DNA from 4 places in the Streptomyces sp. NPDC031418 genome. Region 4 is predicted to be linked to each of the others. Evidence: riboswitches for the same ligand, from Rfam matches in the RefSeq annotation. Region 4 holds a riboswitch; each other region holds the start of a gene.
What was found. A riboswitch is a leader RNA that binds a small molecule or an ion and turns the genes downstream of it on or off. The one in region 4 is predicted to bind cobalamin.

Region 1 (3,648 bases), on a different contig from region 4:
GCAGGGCATCGTCACCCGCCGCCTCCCGGTGGAGGTCTCCCTGGCCCCCGGCCCGGGCCGCGGCCAGACCATCGTGGACCGCCGGCCCCGGCCGGGCGAGTCCGAGATCCACGGTGAGGCCCGCGAACAGGCCCTGGTGGACGTGGCGTTGGACGTCGACGTGGACCGGTTCGTGAAGCTGTACCTGGAGACGGTCGAACGCTAGGGCCTCCTTTTAAGAGGGCCCTAGTCGGACAGGGTGGAGGCGCGCGCCGTCCAGCGTTCCTCCACCCGCGCGAACCTCCAGTACGCCAGCGCCGCCGCCCACACCACCACGAACAGGCCGACGATGACGTAACCGGCGCTGTCCAGGTTCACCCCGGCGATCCAGCCGGTGACGGAGTCGCGCAGGTCCAGCTTGTCGTGGACCACGCCCACCAGCTCGATCGTGCCGATGAAGAAGGCGACGGCGATGGACAGCCCGGTGATGGTGAGGTTGTAGAACACCTTGCGGACCGGGTGCGAGAACGCCCACTGGTAGGCGAAGTTCATGAACGTGCCGTCGAGCGTGTCGAACAGGCACATCCCGGCGGTGAAGAGCAGCGGCAGGCACAGGATCGCGTACCAGGGCAGGCCCGCGGCCGCGCCCGAGCCCGCCATCACCATCAGCGTGACCTCGGTGGCCGTCTCGAAGCCGAGGCCGAACAGGAAGCCCACCGGGTACATCTGGCCGGGGCGGGAGACGGACCTGGTCAGCCGGCCGAGGAAGCGGTTCATGAACCCGCGCGAGTCCAGCTGCCGTTCCAGCTCCCGCTCGTCGAAGGTGCCCGCGCGCATCGACCGGAAGACCCGCAGGATGCCCAGCAGGGCGACCAGGTTGAGGGCCGCGATCAGGTAGAGGAAGGCGCCGGCGACCGTCGTACCCATGAAGCCGAGCACCTGGTGGGTGGTGGACTTCTCGCTGGTCACCGTGCCCGCCAACCGGGTGCCGCCGGCGATGAGCAGCGCCAGCAGCACCACCACGCTGGAGTGGCCGAGGGCGAACCAGAAGCCCACCGACACCGGCCGCTTGCCGTCGGCCATCAGCTTGCGGGTGGTGTTGTCGATCGCGGCGATGTGGTCGGCGTCGAAGGCGTGCCGCATGCCGAGGGTGTAGGCGGTGATGCCGAGACCGACGCCGAAGACGTCCCGGCCCACCTTGTAGTGCCCGGGGGCGACGAGCAGGAAGAGGATGCCGAAGGCGACGACGTGCAGGGCGACGATCACCGCGAGCAGTCCGGCCGTCCTGACCGTGTCCTCGCGCTGCCAGCGGAAGGCCGCCTTGTCGGACGCGGGCAGGGTGGTTCCGGGCAGGTTCATACGGTCAGCTCCAGCACCTCGTGGATCCTTCATCAGTGCCGTGGCCGGTCTCCTGGCTTACGGGTCGTGCGTTCGTCGCCCCTGCCTTCCCGGTCGTACGACCAGTGGCCCGGCGGATGCCGGACGGGACGGGAACTCCCCGATCACAGTGGCGAGGGCCGCGTCGATCTCTCATCGACTTCCCGAGCACCACGGCCCGCCCACCGTAGGGGGCCCGACCATCTCCTGCATAGCTGCACAACCGGGCAGGTATTCAAGATCACATACCGGCCTGCGAGGATGTGGGCATGCATCTCGTGCCTGCCGACCGCGCCGACCGTCGCACCATCGACGGCCACCGGGTGTGCGACGCGATCGCCGCCATCGGCGACGCGGGCCGTCTGCGCGCCTGGGCCGACCGCTTCTCGCTGCTCGCCGATCCCAACCGGCTCGCCCTGCTGCTGGCCCTGCACCACACCGGGCCGCTCGCCGTCTCGGACCTGGCCGTCGCCACGGGCATGAACGACCCGGCGGTCTCCCAGGCGCTGCGGCTGCTGCGTGCGGCGGGCGTGGTGGCGGGGGAGAAGGAGGGGCGGGTGGTCCGCTACCGGGTGGTGGACCAGCGGGTGCGGGGCTTGTTGGAGCACTGCGGGGAGTGAAACGCGGCGCACCTCGCCGCTGAAGGTTGCTTTTCCGGGCAATGTGGACAGGCTCTCTCCTGTCGTCCTTCCGAAAGGGAGCCCGTATGGCCCGTATGGCAGAGTCCTCGCCGGACCTCTCCTCCCGGAACCCCGACTGGTGGCGGCAGGCCGTCATCTACCAGGTCTATCCGCGCAGCTTCGCCGACGCCGACGGTGACGGCCTCGGTGATCTGCGCGGCATCACCGAGCGCCTGGAGCATCTCGCCGAGCTGGGCGCGGACGCCCTGTGGCTCAGCCCCTTCTACCCCTCCGAACTCGCCGACGGCGGCTACGACGTCGCCGACCACCGGGACGTCGACCCCCGGCTCGGCACCCTGGACGACTTCGACGCCCTGGTCGCGAAGGCGCACCGGCTCGGGCTGAAGGTCGTCGTGGACATCGTGCCGAACCACACCTCGCATCTGCATCCCTGGTTCCAGGAGGCGCTGCGGGCCGGGCCCGGCTCACCGGCCCGCGACCGGTACGTCTTCCGGCCCGGCCGGGGCGAGCGCGGCGAACTGCCGCCCTCCGACTGGCAGTCCGTGTTCGGCGGCAGCGCCTGGCGGCGGGTGCCCGACGGCGCCTGGTACCTGCACCTCTTCGCCGCAGAGCAGCCCGATCTGAACTGGGAGCACGAGGACGTACGCGCCGACTTCCGGGCCACCCTGCGGTTCTGGGCCGACCGGGGCGTCGACGGCTTCCGCATCGACGTCGCCCACGGCCTCGCCAAGGACCTCTCCGAACCGCTGCGGGACATCGGCGGTATCGGCGCGACCGGCGAGGAGGCCCTGCTGCGGGTGGAGCCGGGCAGCCACCCCTACTGGGACCGGGACGAGGTGCACGAGACCTACCGCGACTGGCGCAAGGTCTTCGACGCCTACCACCCGCCGCGCTGCGCCGTCGCCGAGGCCTGGGTGCCGGGCGCCCGCCGGGCCCGGTACGCACGCCCGGACGAGCTGGGCCAGGCCTTCAACTTCGAGTACCTGGAGGCCCGGTGGGACGCCGGGGAGCTGCGCCGGGTGATCACCGAGGAGCTGGCCACCGCCCGCGCGGCCGGGGCCGCCGCCACCTGGGTGCTCTCCAACCACGACGTGGTCCGGCACGCCTCCCGGCTCATGCTGCCGCCCGGCACCGACCCCGGCGCCTGGCTGCTGTCCGGCGGCACCGCGCCCGCGATCGACCCGGCGGCCGGACTGCGCCGGGCCCGCGCCGCGACCCTGCTGATGCTGGCGCTGCCCGGTGCGGCCTACCTCTACCAGGGCGAGGAACTGGGCCTGCCGGAGGCCGCCGAGCTGCCCGCCGAGGTGCTCCAGGACCCGATCTGGGAGCAGACCGGCCATGTCCGCAAGGGCCGCGACGGCTGCCGGGTGCCGCTGCCGTGGACGACGACCGGACCCTCGTACGGCTTCGGGCCGGGCGCCGGCTGGCTGCCGCAGCCGCCGTCCTTCGCGTCGTACGCCGTCGAGGCACAGGCCGGTACGGAGGGCAGCACCCTGGAGCTGTACCGCACCGCCCTCCGGCTGCGCCGCAAACTGCTGGAGGGCGAGGAACTGACCTGGACGCCGGGCACCCCGGCCGGGGTCCTGGACTTCACCCGCACCGCCACCTGGCGCTGCGTCACCAACCTCACGGACCACCCGGTACCGCTCCC
Region 2 (3,648 bases), on a different contig from region 4:
TCGGCGGCCCTGCGCACGAGGGCGTCGGCGAGCCCGCGCTCGCGCAGCCACTCCAGCGCGCGCACGGTGCCGCGGGTGCCCGGGATCACCACGAGGTCGGCGTCGGCCAGCTCCTCGGGGCGGTCCACGAACCGCACCACCACGCCCGGTTCGGCGGCCAGCGCGTCCACGTCGGTGAAGTTGGACATCAGCGGGATCGCGCACACGGCGACCCGCAGCACGTCCGCGCCGAGCGGGGGAGTGACGGTGGACTCGCGGACCGTGCCCCGCAGGGACACCCGCAGCCCGTCCTCCTCGTCGATGCCGAGCCCGTGCCGGAAGGGCAGCACGCCGTACGTGCGCCGCCCGGTGAGGCCGTGCAGCATGTCCAGGCCGGGCTCCAGCAGGGAGACGTCCCCGCGGAACTTGTTGACCAGGAACCCGGCGACCAGTTCCTGGTCCTCGGGGGACAGCAGGGCGACCGTGCCGAAGAAGGAGGCGAAGACGCCCCCGCGGTCGATGTCCCCGACCACCAGCACGGGCAGCCGCGCGTTGCGGGCGATGCCCATGTTCACGATGTCGGTCCGGCGCAGGTTGATCTCCGCCGGGCTGCCCGCCCCCTCACAGATCACCGCGTCATACGTGCCCCGCAACTCGGCCAGGCAGTCCAGCACCGTGCCGAGCAGCTTCTGCTGCCGGCCGCCGTGGTAGCCGCGGGCGCTCAGTTCGCCGACGGGCTTGCCCATCAGCACCACCTGGCTGCTCTGTTCGCCGCCCGGCTTCAGCAGCACCGGGTTCATCAGCGCGGTCGGTTCGGTCCGGCAGGCCTGGGCCTGCATGGCCTGGGCCCGTCCGATCTCCGCGCCCTCCCGGGTGACGAAGGAGTTGAGGGACATGTTCTGCGCCTTGAACGGCGCGACCTTCACGCCCTGGCGCACCAGCCACCGGCAGATTCCGGCCGTCACGACGCTCTTGCCCGCGTCGGAGGTGGTGCCGGCGACGAGGAGACCACCGTTCACTTCCCGCGTCCCTTCACGATGAGGCGCGCGGCGGCCGTGACGCCGAGCGCGAGGAGGCCGACCCGGCGGGAGAGCCGTACGGCCCGGTCGATGTCGGTGACCCGGACCGCCCGTCCCGCGCCGCCGTTGAGCACGGGCCGGTGCTCGACCCGGCCGCCGTAGGAGAGGGTGCCGCCCAGCCGGACCCCGAGGGCGCCCGCGAAGGACGCCTCCACCGGGCCCGCGTTGGGGCTCGGGTGGCGGTGGGCGTCGGCCCGCCAGGCGCGCAGGGCACCGCGCGGATCGGGTCCGGCCGCGGCGGCGAGTACGGCGGTCAGCCGGGCGCCGGGCCAGCCGGCCACGTCGTCGAGGCGGGCGGAGGCCCAGCCGAAGCGCCGGTACCGGGGCGACGTGTGACCGACCATCGCGTCGAGGGTGTTGACCGCCCGGAACCCGAGCAGCCCGGGCACGCCGGCCACGGCGCCCCAGACCAGGGCGCCCACGACGGCGTCGGAGGTGTTCTCGGCGACCGACTCGACCACGGCCCGGGCTATCCCGTCGGCGTCCAGCGCCTGCGGGTCCCGGCCGCACAGGTGCGGCAGCCGCGCGCGGGCCGCCTCGACGTCGCCGCGCTCCAGGGCGCGCCCGATGGTGCGGGCCTCCCGGGCGAGCGAGGTGCCGCCGACGACCGACCAGGTGGCGGCGGCGGTCAGTGCGACGGAGAGGGCGCGGGAGGGGCGTACGGCGCGTGCGGCCGCCGTGCCGAGGGCGACGGCGCCACCGGCGCACACGACGGTGTGCAGGGCGCCCCAGCCGCGGTGGTCGTGCCACAACGCGCCTTCCACGGCCGCGGCGGCCCGTCCGAACGCGGCGACCGGATGGCCGCGGCGCGGATCGCCGAGGAGCAGGTCCCCGAGAAGGCCGGCGGCGGCGCCGTACGCGTAGCTGCGATCGGCACCCATCGGCTCAGCCGGCCGTCGGATCGGCAGCGGCCCCGGTACGGGTCCTGGTGCTCGGCCTTGTCCATCGGCAGCCCGGCATGGCGATCTATGTCCTCACTCAGGGTGTCCGCGCCCTGGTTCGACGAGATTCGGCGGTGAGAGTTCCTGGCTCCCGGGGTGTTCTTCCCCGGTGACAGTGGCGGGACCGCGCCGGATTCGCACCGGCTTCCTCTTCTGCCGCCGTACTTGGCCCGGGCAGTCCACCACGCGCCCGGAACGGCCGTCAACTCGCTGTTGACCTGCATGGGGAGAGTGTGCCGATCCCCACATTGGGGGGTGGGAGGGGAGCGGGAGACACGGCGGGAGAGGGCATGAAAAAGGCTCCCCTCCGCGGTGCGGGGAGGGGAGCCTTCGGAAGGTCCGCGGTCAGGCCTTGGCGACGATCAGGTAGATCCCGTACGCCACCGCCGCCGCGCAGGCCGCGAAGCTCAGGTAGGCGCCGGTGACGGCGAGGGCGGCGGAGTCGCCCTGCGCGGTGGCCCGCTCGCGGTGGGCCAGGCCCTTGATGCCGAGGCTGAACAGGGCCACCAGGCCCACGGTGACCACGAGGCTGACGCCGAAGACGGAGCCGATGGCCGCCCAGTCGATCTTCATGGGGTTGCTTCCTTCGGTAACCGGTAACCGGGGTGACCGGGTCAGACGGTGGCGGCCGGCGGAACCGCCGGGGCGACCGGGGTGGGCTCGGCGGCGGGGGACGCGATGGTGGCCGTCAGGTCCTCGGTGATCTGGCCCGCCGGGGGCGGGGTCACGGCGGCGATGGCGGTGGTCACCACGCCGGCCGGCTCACCGGTCTCCTCGACCACGTTGGTGTGGTCGACGACCTCGCGGCGGGAGATCTTCCAGATGGCGGCGCTCGAGGCGACCAGGAAGACGGCGACGGCGGCGGTGCCCCAGTCGCCCAGCTCCGTGACGGCCTCGGCACCCGCGCCGACCAGCGCGGCGGCCGGCAGGGTCAGCACCCAGGCCACGGCCATCCGGGTCGCGGTGGACCAGCGGACCACTCCGCCCTTGCGGCCGAGGCCCGCGCCCATCACCGAGCCGGAGACGACATGCGTGGTGGAGAGGGAGAAGCCGAGGTGCGAGGAGGTCAGGATGGCGGTGGCGGCGCTGGTCTGCGCGGCGAAGCCCTGGCGCGGCTCCAGCTCGGTCAGGCCCGTGCCCATGGTGCGGATGATGCGCCAGCCGCCGATGTAGGTGCCGAGCGCGATGGCCAGGCCCGCGGAGAGGATCACCCAGACCGGCGGGTTGGAGCCGGGGGCGAGGGAGCCGCCCGCGACCAGCGCGAGGGTGATGACGCCCATGGTCTTCTGCGCGTCGTTGGTGCCGTGGGCGAGGGAGACCAGGCCGGCGGAGGCGATCTGGCCGGCGCGGTAGCCCTTGCGGGTGGCCTGGCTGTCGTCGCCGCCGCCGACGCCGTAGGAGAAGCGGGTCGCCAGCATCGAGGCGAGGCCCGCCACGACCGGGGCGGCGACCGCCGGGAGGATCACCTTGGTGACCAGGACGTCACCGTGCACGGCGCCGAAGCCCGCGGAGGCCACGGCGGCACCGATCAGGCCGCCCATCAGGGCGTGCGAGGAGCTGGAGGGGAGGCCCACCAGCCAGGTCAGCAGGTTCCAGAGGATCGCGCCGACCAGGGCGGCGAAGATGACCTCGGGACGGATGCCGGTCTC
Region 3 (3,648 bases), on a different contig from region 4:
GACGGCCGTCCACCAGGTGCGCCTGTTGCTCTCGGTCTTGGGCGGCATGAAGCGCAGGTAGTCGATCTGCTCGCCTATCTGGGCGATGAGCGAGAGGCAGACACCGGCGCCCAGCAGGACCGAGGCCGTGTTGACGCCGCCGTCGCCGTCCGTGCCGGTGTAGGCGAGGAAGCGGTCGACGGTGCCGGGGTCGGTGGCGATCAGGTAGACCAGCGGGCCGACCATCAGCAGCAGCCAGATAGGGGTGGTCCACACCTGGAGCTTGCTGAGCGCCTTCATGCCGTAGATCACCAGCGGGATGACCATGAGCGTGGAGACCAGGTAGCCCAGCCACAGGGGCAGCCCCAAGCCGAGTTTGAGACCCTGGGCCATGATCGAGCCTTCGAGGGCGAAGAAGATGAAGGTGAAGCTGGCGAAGATGACGCTGGTGAGGACCGAGCCGTAGTACCCGAAGCCCGAGCCGCGGGTGATGAGGTCGAGGTCGATGTTGTAGCGGGCGCCGTAATAGGCGAGCGGGAAGCCGGTGACGAAGATGACCACGGCAGCCACCGCGATGGCCACGAGCGCGTTGCCGGTGCCGTGCGCCAGGCCGATGCCGGCGCCGATGGAGAAGTCGGCCATGTAGGCGATGCCGCCCAGGGCGGTGGTCGCCACGACCATGGGGGTCCAACGGCGGTAACTGCGCGGAGCGAAACGGAGGGTGTAGTCCTCCAGTGTCTCCCTGACCGCCTGGTCGGCGGCGGCCTTCGGCGCGTCTGCCGTTTGCGTGCGTGACTCGGTGGTGCTCATGCCGCGCCTCCCGATGCTGCTGGTGCGGGTGCCTCTGTGGGAGGGAAAGCCCCGCTTGGCGTCATCGGCAGGACGGGGGAGCTGACGGACCGTCATGCGTACCGTTCGGCCGTCGTGTACACGACTCTGATCCCACGGCCGGTCACGCTAGAAAGCGGCTGTTACTGTCGGTGCTCGCCATCGTGAACGCGAAGTTTCCGAGAACTCACCTGCTGCCGCGCGGCGTTGGTCCAGACCCGGTGACGCGACACCACTCCTCACGGGCCGGCCTCGCTCGATGAGATCATGACCGTGACAACAGGCGACCGGAGGGGTGTGCCATGCCGGAGACGCCGTCGGAAGCGACATCGGCCCAGGCCGTGCAGGTGGGCGAACCGGTGCCGTGCCGGGTCGTCGTGTGCCGGGACTGCTGCTGCGGGAGCCCCAAGGTGACCGGAGTGGATCACGCCGCGCAGACCGCGCGACTGCGGGCGGAGGTGCCGGTGCGCATCTCGGAGTGCCTCGACGTGTGCGATCAGGCCAACGTCATCGTCGTACAGCCATCTGCCGCGGGCCGTGCCGCCGGTGCCCGGCCGGTCTGGCTAGGGCTCGTCAACGACCCCGACGCGACCGAGGACATCGTCACCTGGGTCCGTGCCGGTGGTCCAGGCGTGGCGCCACTGCCGGACATCCTCGACCTGTACGCCTTCACCCCACCGCGGCGCACCGCGGCTCCCTGAACCGAGGCCCGTCGAACCCCTTTTCCCAGGAAGTCCGTTACGCCCCGCACCCGGTGCGAGAAGAAGATCACGCCAGGATGAGGCGGTCTTGGCCGTGCTGGTGGCACGCGGTACGGTCTGTCCGATATCGACGACGGCGAGACGGAAGCCGGTGGGAATCCGGCACGGTCGCGCCACTGTATGCCGGACACCGCGGGGTGTCCGGTGAGTCAGACCCGTGGCCGTCGTCCAGTGCACCACCGAGATGGGACGCGAACTCCCAGAGGAGGTTCTGCCATGGCGCAGACCGTCGCTCAGCCGACAGCCACCACTCCCGCCATCCCCGCCACGCTGCCGCTGAAGGCGATAGCTCCCTGGGCGGTCTTCTTCGGCATCCTGATGCTGGTCCTGCTGTACTTCGTCGGCGCCGAGCAGGGCGCCACCTCCGTGTTCAACGGCACGGACGTCCACGAGTGGGTGCACGACGCCCGCCACCTGCTGGGCTTTCCCTGCCACTGACGCGAGGGACGCCCCGACTCCCATGAACTCCGCAACGGTAAGAAACCTCCTCGTGCGGGGCATGCTCGCCGGCCTCGCGGCCGGCGTGCTCGCCCTCGTCGTCGCCTACCTCCTCGGTGAGCCGAACGTCGACAAGGCGATCAGCTTCGAGGCGGCGCACTCCCACGAGCACGAGAGGGAGGTCGTCTCCCGCTCCCTGCAGTCCACGGCGGGCCTCGCCACCGGCGTCCTCGTGTACGGGGTCTCCTTCGGTGGCATCGCCGCGCTCGCCTACTGCTTCGCGCTCGGCCGTGTCGGCCGGTTCGGGCCGCGGGCGACCGCGCTGCTGCTGTCCGGCTGCGCGCTGCTCGCGGTGTACGTCGTCCCGTTCCTGAAGTACCCGGCCAATCCGCCGTCGGTCGGTGACCCCGACACCATCGGCAAGCGGACCACCCTGTACTTCCTGATGATGCTGCTCAGCGTCCTCCTCGCGGTCGCCGCCACCCTCCTGGGCAAGCGCCTGGCGCCCGGCCTGGGCACCTGGTGGGCGACGGTGGTCGCGGTGGCCGCCTTCGCCGTCGCCGTCGGCCTGGCCTACCAGTTCCTGCCCGCCACCAACGAGGTGCCGAGGGACTTCCCGGCCACCTTGCTGTGGCGGTTCCGGCTCTCGGCCCTGGCGATCCAGCTGAGCCTGTGGACAGGTTTCGGCCTGCTCTTCGGTGAACTGGCGCAGCGCCTGCTGAACCCCAAGCCGGCAACGGCCGCGAGCAGCCGCCCGGTTCCGGCCGCGCACTGATTCCTTCCGGACGCCAGAGGGCCCTTCGGAACCATCCGAGGGCCCTCTGGCGTTCCCCGGACACCGCCTGCGCTGCGAGTTGGCTGCGCTCCTGCGCCGACACCGGGGTACGACGTCCTGAACCACGGTGCTGACGGCCGAGTGGGGATACCCGGCCGTCAGCGACCACGATCCCTCGGCATGCCCGGCGCCGGAGACCACCTTCGCCACGGCTGACCGCGCGCCGGCGCGCACCCGCCAGACGCCGCTGGTGACGGCGTTCACCGGATGGTGCAGGAGCGGCACACACACCGGGTCGGGCGTCCGCTGGCCGAAGACCACCTTCACCTCCCGGATGAGGGCCGAACTCGCGGTGTCGCGGGCGTGATACCGCGACGACGGGGCTTCACACCTACGGGCGTCTCAGTGATGCAGGGCGGCCGCGAGTGCCTCGGCCAGGGTCAGGGGCGGGCGGCCGATCAGGCGGTGCAAGTCGCCGGAGTCGGTGTACATCTCGCCGTGGCTCATGCCGCGGTCGGCGTCGGCGAGGACCTCCGCCAGCTCGGCGGGCACGCCCGCGGCGGCCAGCGCCTGGGCGAAGTCGGTCACCGGGAGGTCGGCGTAGGCAACCTGCTTTCCGGCCGCGGCGGAGATCGCGGTGGCGAGCTCGGTGAGGGTGAAGGACGCGTCGCCGCCGAGCTCGTACACGGCGCCGGTGTGGCCTTCGGCGGTGAGGACGACCGCTGCGGCCTCCGCGTAGTCGGCGCGGGCCGCGGCGCTGATCCGCCCCTCGCCCGCGGCGCCGACGACGGCGCCGTTCTCCAGGATCTGCGGCAGTTGGCTGGTGTAGTTCTCCAGGTACCAGCTGTTGCGCAGCAGCACGCTGGG
Region 4 (3,648 bases):
GGCGTACAAGCTGTGGCAGCGTGACCAGCGCGCCCGTGCCGCCCAGAAGGGTGGTGCGGCGAAGTGAAGGACGGCGTCAACGGAGTCGCGCTCGGCGTCTTCATCTTCTTCTTCCTGGCCGTCACGGTCATGGGCTTCCTGGCCTCGCGCTGGCGGCGGGCCGAGAACGAGCAGTCCCTGGACGAGTGGGGCCTCGGCGGCCGGTCGTTCGGCACCTGGATCACCTGGTTCCTGCTCGGCGGTGACATCTACACCGCGTACACCTTCGTCGCCGTACCGGCGGCGGTCTACGCGGCGGGCGCGTCCGGCTTCTTCGCGGTGCCGTACACGGTCATCGTCTACCCGCTGATCTTCACCTTCCTGCCGCGCCTGTGGTCGGTCTCGCATCGCCACGGCTATGTCACCACCTCGGACTTCGTGCGCGGCCGGTTCGGTTCCAAGGGCCTGTCGCTCGCGGTGGCGGTCACCGGCATCCTGGCGACCATGCCGTACATCGCGCTCCAGCTGGTGGGCATCCAGGCGGTGCTGGACGTGATGGGCATCGGCGGCGGCGAGAACACCAACTGGTTCGTGAAGGACCTGCCGCTGCTGATCGCCTTCGGTGTGCTGGCGGCCTACACCTACTCCTCCGGTCTGCGGGCGCCCGCGCTGATCTCGTTCGTCAAGGACACGCTGATCTACATCGTCATCGCGGTGGCGATCATCTACATCCCGATCAAGCTGGGCGGGTTCGACGACGTCTTCGCCAAGGCGACCCACGCGCTCAGCCAGGTCAACCCGGCCACCGGCAAGCCGCGCGGCGCCATCGCCCCGCCGGAGGCGGGCCAGTGGACGTACGCCACGCTGGCGTTCGGCTCCGCCCTGGCCCTGTTCATGTATCCGCACTCGGTCACCGCGACGCTCTCCTCCAAGAGCCGTGACGTGATCCGCCGCAACACCGCGATCCTGCCGCTGTACTCCCTGATGCTGGCCTTCCTGGCGCTGCTGGGCTTCATGGCGATCGCGGCCGGGGTGAAGGTCACCAACGGGCAGCTGGCGATCCCGCAGCTGTTCGAGGACATGTTCCCGGACTGGTTCACGGGCGTCGCCTTCGCGGCGATCGGCATCGGCGCGCTGGTCCCGGCGGCCATCATGTCCATCGCGGCCGCCAACCTCTTCACCCGCAACATCTACAAGGACTTCATCAAGCCGGACGCCACGCCGGCGCAGGAGACCCGGGTCTCCAAGCTGGTGTCCCTGCTGGTGAAGGTGGGCGCGCTGGTCTTCGTCCTGACCATGGACAAGACGGTCGCCATCAACTTCCAGCTGCTGGGCGGCATCTGGATCGTGCAGACCTTCCCGGCGATGGTCGGCGGCCTGTTCACCCGCTGGTTCCACCGCTGGGCGCTGCTGGCCGGCTGGGCGGTCGGCATGGTGTACGGCACGGTCGCCGCGTACGGTGTCGCCTCGCCGACCCAGGCGCACTTCGGCGGCTCGGCCAAGGAGATCCCCGGCATCGGCCAGATCGGCTACATCGGCCTCACGGCGTTCCTGCTCAACGCCGCGGTCACCGTGGTCCTGACCCTCGTCCTGAAGGCCCTGAAGGCCCCCGAGGGCGTCGACGAGACCAGCCCCGAGGACTACACGGCCGACGCCGGTGACCCGGGCGTCCAGGCGGAGCTCCCGCCGGCCACCGCGGGCGCCGGTCACTGAGCGCCTCGTACGACGGGCCGCCGGAGCGCATCCGGCGGCCCGTCGCCGTACCCGGGACCGGAATCCGCCGCCGGAGCGGCCCGACATCGCCCGGCCGGCCCAGGAGTTGACGCTCCGGCACCGGTGCGACACAACATCTGGGGGTGACACCGCACCCCGGCACTAGATGTATGCTCATGCTCGCTGTCGCCGCAGGGGAATCCGGTGCGAATCCGGAACTGTCCCGCAACGGTGTACTTGCGTGTGTCCGCACGCCTGTTCCAGTCCGAGGACCTGCCGACAGCGCGCCCGGCCGTCCGGTCCGGGTGCCCTGAGACGTCCGGGCCTCGTGGAGTGGGCCGGTGGACGCGACGCCGTGCGCGCTCGTGGCTGCCCCCTGCCCTCCGCCGGGCCCCCGTGCCGAGCGAGGGAGAGCCCCACGTGACCATCGCGCCAGCAGATCCGGCTTCAGCGAGCGGACCGGAGACCGACGGTCCCGGTACCGCGCTGCTGCGGACCCTGACCGAGCTGACCGCCGACCTCCCCGACGCCGACCCGGGCCGGGTCGCCGCCGCCGCGCTGCGCGGCCGCTCCGCGCGGGCCGACGAGGCGGAGCTGCGCGAGCTGGCCACGGAGGCGGCCGCCGGCCTCATCTCCGAGGACCCCGCCTACTCCAGGCTGGCCGCCCGGCTGCTCACCCTCACCATCCGGGACGAGGCCGCCTCGCAGGGCGTGACCTCGTTCACCGAGTCGGTCGCCGTCGGCCACCGCGAGGGCCTCGTCGCCGACCGAACCGCCGCGTTCGTCGCGCAGCACGCCGAGCGGCTGGACGCGCTGGTCGACCGGGACGCCGACGACCGCTTCGGCTACTTCGGCCTGCGCACCCTGCACAGCCGCTATCTGCTGCGGCACCCGATCACCCGCAAGGTGATCGAGACGCCCCAGTTCTTCATGCTGCGGGTGGCGAGCGGGCTGGCCGAGGACGACACCGTCCGCTCGGTGGACGAGGTCGCCGCCCTCTACAAGCTCATGAGCCGCCTCGACTACCTGCCCTCCTCCCCCACCCTGTTCAACTCCGGCACCCGGCACCCGCAGATGTCGTCCTGCTATCTGCTGGACTCCCCGCTGGACGAGCTGGACTCCATCTACGACCGCTACCACCAGGTCGCCCGGCTCTCGAAGCACGCCGGCGGCATCGGTCTGTCGTACTCCCGGATCCGGTCCCGCGGCTCGCTGATCCGGGGCACCAACGGGCACTCCAACGGCATCGTGCCGTTCCTGAAGACCCTGGACGCCTCGGTCGCCGCGGTGAACCAGGGCGGCCGGCGCAAGGGTGCCGCCGCCGTCTACCTGGAGACCTGGCACTCCGACATCGAGGAGTTCCTGGAGCTGCGGGACAACACCGGTGAGGACGCCCGCCGTACGCACAACCTGAACCTCGCGCACTGGATCCCGGACGAGTTCATGCGCCGGGTCAACGCCGACGAGCAGTGGTCGCTGTTCTCCCCGGCGGACGTGCCCGAGCTGGTCGACCTGTGGGGCGCCGACTTCGACGCCGCCTACCGCAAGGCCGAGCAGGCGGGTCTGGCGAAGAAGACCATCCCGGCCCGTGAGCTGTACGGCCGGATGATGCGCACCCTCGCGCAGACCGGCAACGGCTGGATGACCTTCAAGGACGCCGCCAACCGCACCGCCAACCAGACCGCCCTGCCGGGCCATGTCGTGCACTCCTCCAACCTCTGCACGGAGATCCTGGAGGTCACCGACGACGGCGAGACGGCGGTCTGCAACCTGGGGTCGGTCAACCTCGGCGCCTTCGTGCGCGACGGGGACATCGACTGGGAGCGGCTGGACGAGACGGTCCGCACGGCCGTCACCTTCCTCGACCGGGTCGTGGACATCAACTTCTACCCGACCGAGCAGGCGGGGCGGTCGAACGCCAAGTGGCGTCCGGTCGGCCTGGGCGCGATGGGCCTC

Region 1: another riboswitch for cobalamin. It lies ahead of nicT (Nickel transporter NicT); the one in region 4 lies ahead of ACZ5CZ_RS16290 (ribonucleoside-diphosphate reductase subunit alpha).
Region 2: another riboswitch for cobalamin. It lies ahead of ACZ5CZ_RS34110 (cobalamin biosynthesis protein); the one in region 4 lies ahead of ACZ5CZ_RS16290 (ribonucleoside-diphosphate reductase subunit alpha).
Region 3: another riboswitch for cobalamin. It lies ahead of ACZ5CZ_RS06825 (CbtB domain-containing protein); the one in region 4 lies ahead of ACZ5CZ_RS16290 (ribonucleoside-diphosphate reductase subunit alpha).

Annotation. Positions count from the first base shown of each region.
Region 1 is NZ_JBVIJC010000009.1:328,411-332,058, forward strand. Features, by position in the region: gene ACZ5CZ_RS15885 (nucleoside hydrolase) at 1-205, shown strand, start outside; gene nicT (Nickel transporter NicT) at 226-1,338, opposite strand; cobalamin riboswitch at 1,364-1,547, opposite strand; gene ACZ5CZ_RS15895 (ArsR/SmtB family transcription factor) at 1,626-1,976, shown strand; gene ACZ5CZ_RS15900 (glycoside hydrolase family 13 protein) at 2,072-3,648, shown strand, end outside.
Region 2 is NZ_JBVIJC010000030.1:54,279-57,926, forward strand. Features, by position in the region: gene ACZ5CZ_RS34105 (cobyric acid synthase) at 1-998, opposite strand, end outside; gene ACZ5CZ_RS34110 (cobalamin biosynthesis protein) at 995-1,939, opposite strand; cobalamin riboswitch at 2,056-2,198, opposite strand; gene ACZ5CZ_RS34115 (hypothetical protein) at 2,345-2,572, opposite strand; gene ACZ5CZ_RS34120 (inorganic phosphate transporter) at 2,614-3,648, opposite strand, start outside.
Region 3 is NZ_JBVIJC010000004.1:147,474-151,121, reverse strand. Features, by position in the region: gene ACZ5CZ_RS06835 (purine-cytosine permease family protein) at 1-789, opposite strand, end outside; gene ACZ5CZ_RS06830 ((2Fe-2S) ferredoxin domain-containing protein) at 1,110-1,508, shown strand; cobalamin riboswitch at 1,605-1,749, shown strand; gene ACZ5CZ_RS06825 (CbtB domain-containing protein) at 1,785-2,006, shown strand; gene ACZ5CZ_RS06820 (CbtA family protein) at 2,029-2,781, shown strand; gene ACZ5CZ_RS06815 (SDR family oxidoreductase) at 3,184-3,648, opposite strand, start outside.
Region 4 is NZ_JBVIJC010000010.1:65,822-69,469, forward strand. Features, by position in the region: gene ACZ5CZ_RS16280 (DUF3311 domain-containing protein) at 1-67, shown strand, start outside; gene mctP (monocarboxylate uptake permease MctP) at 64-1,692, shown strand; cobalamin riboswitch at 1,863-1,987, shown strand; gene ACZ5CZ_RS16290 (ribonucleoside-diphosphate reductase subunit alpha) at 2,113-3,648, shown strand, end outside.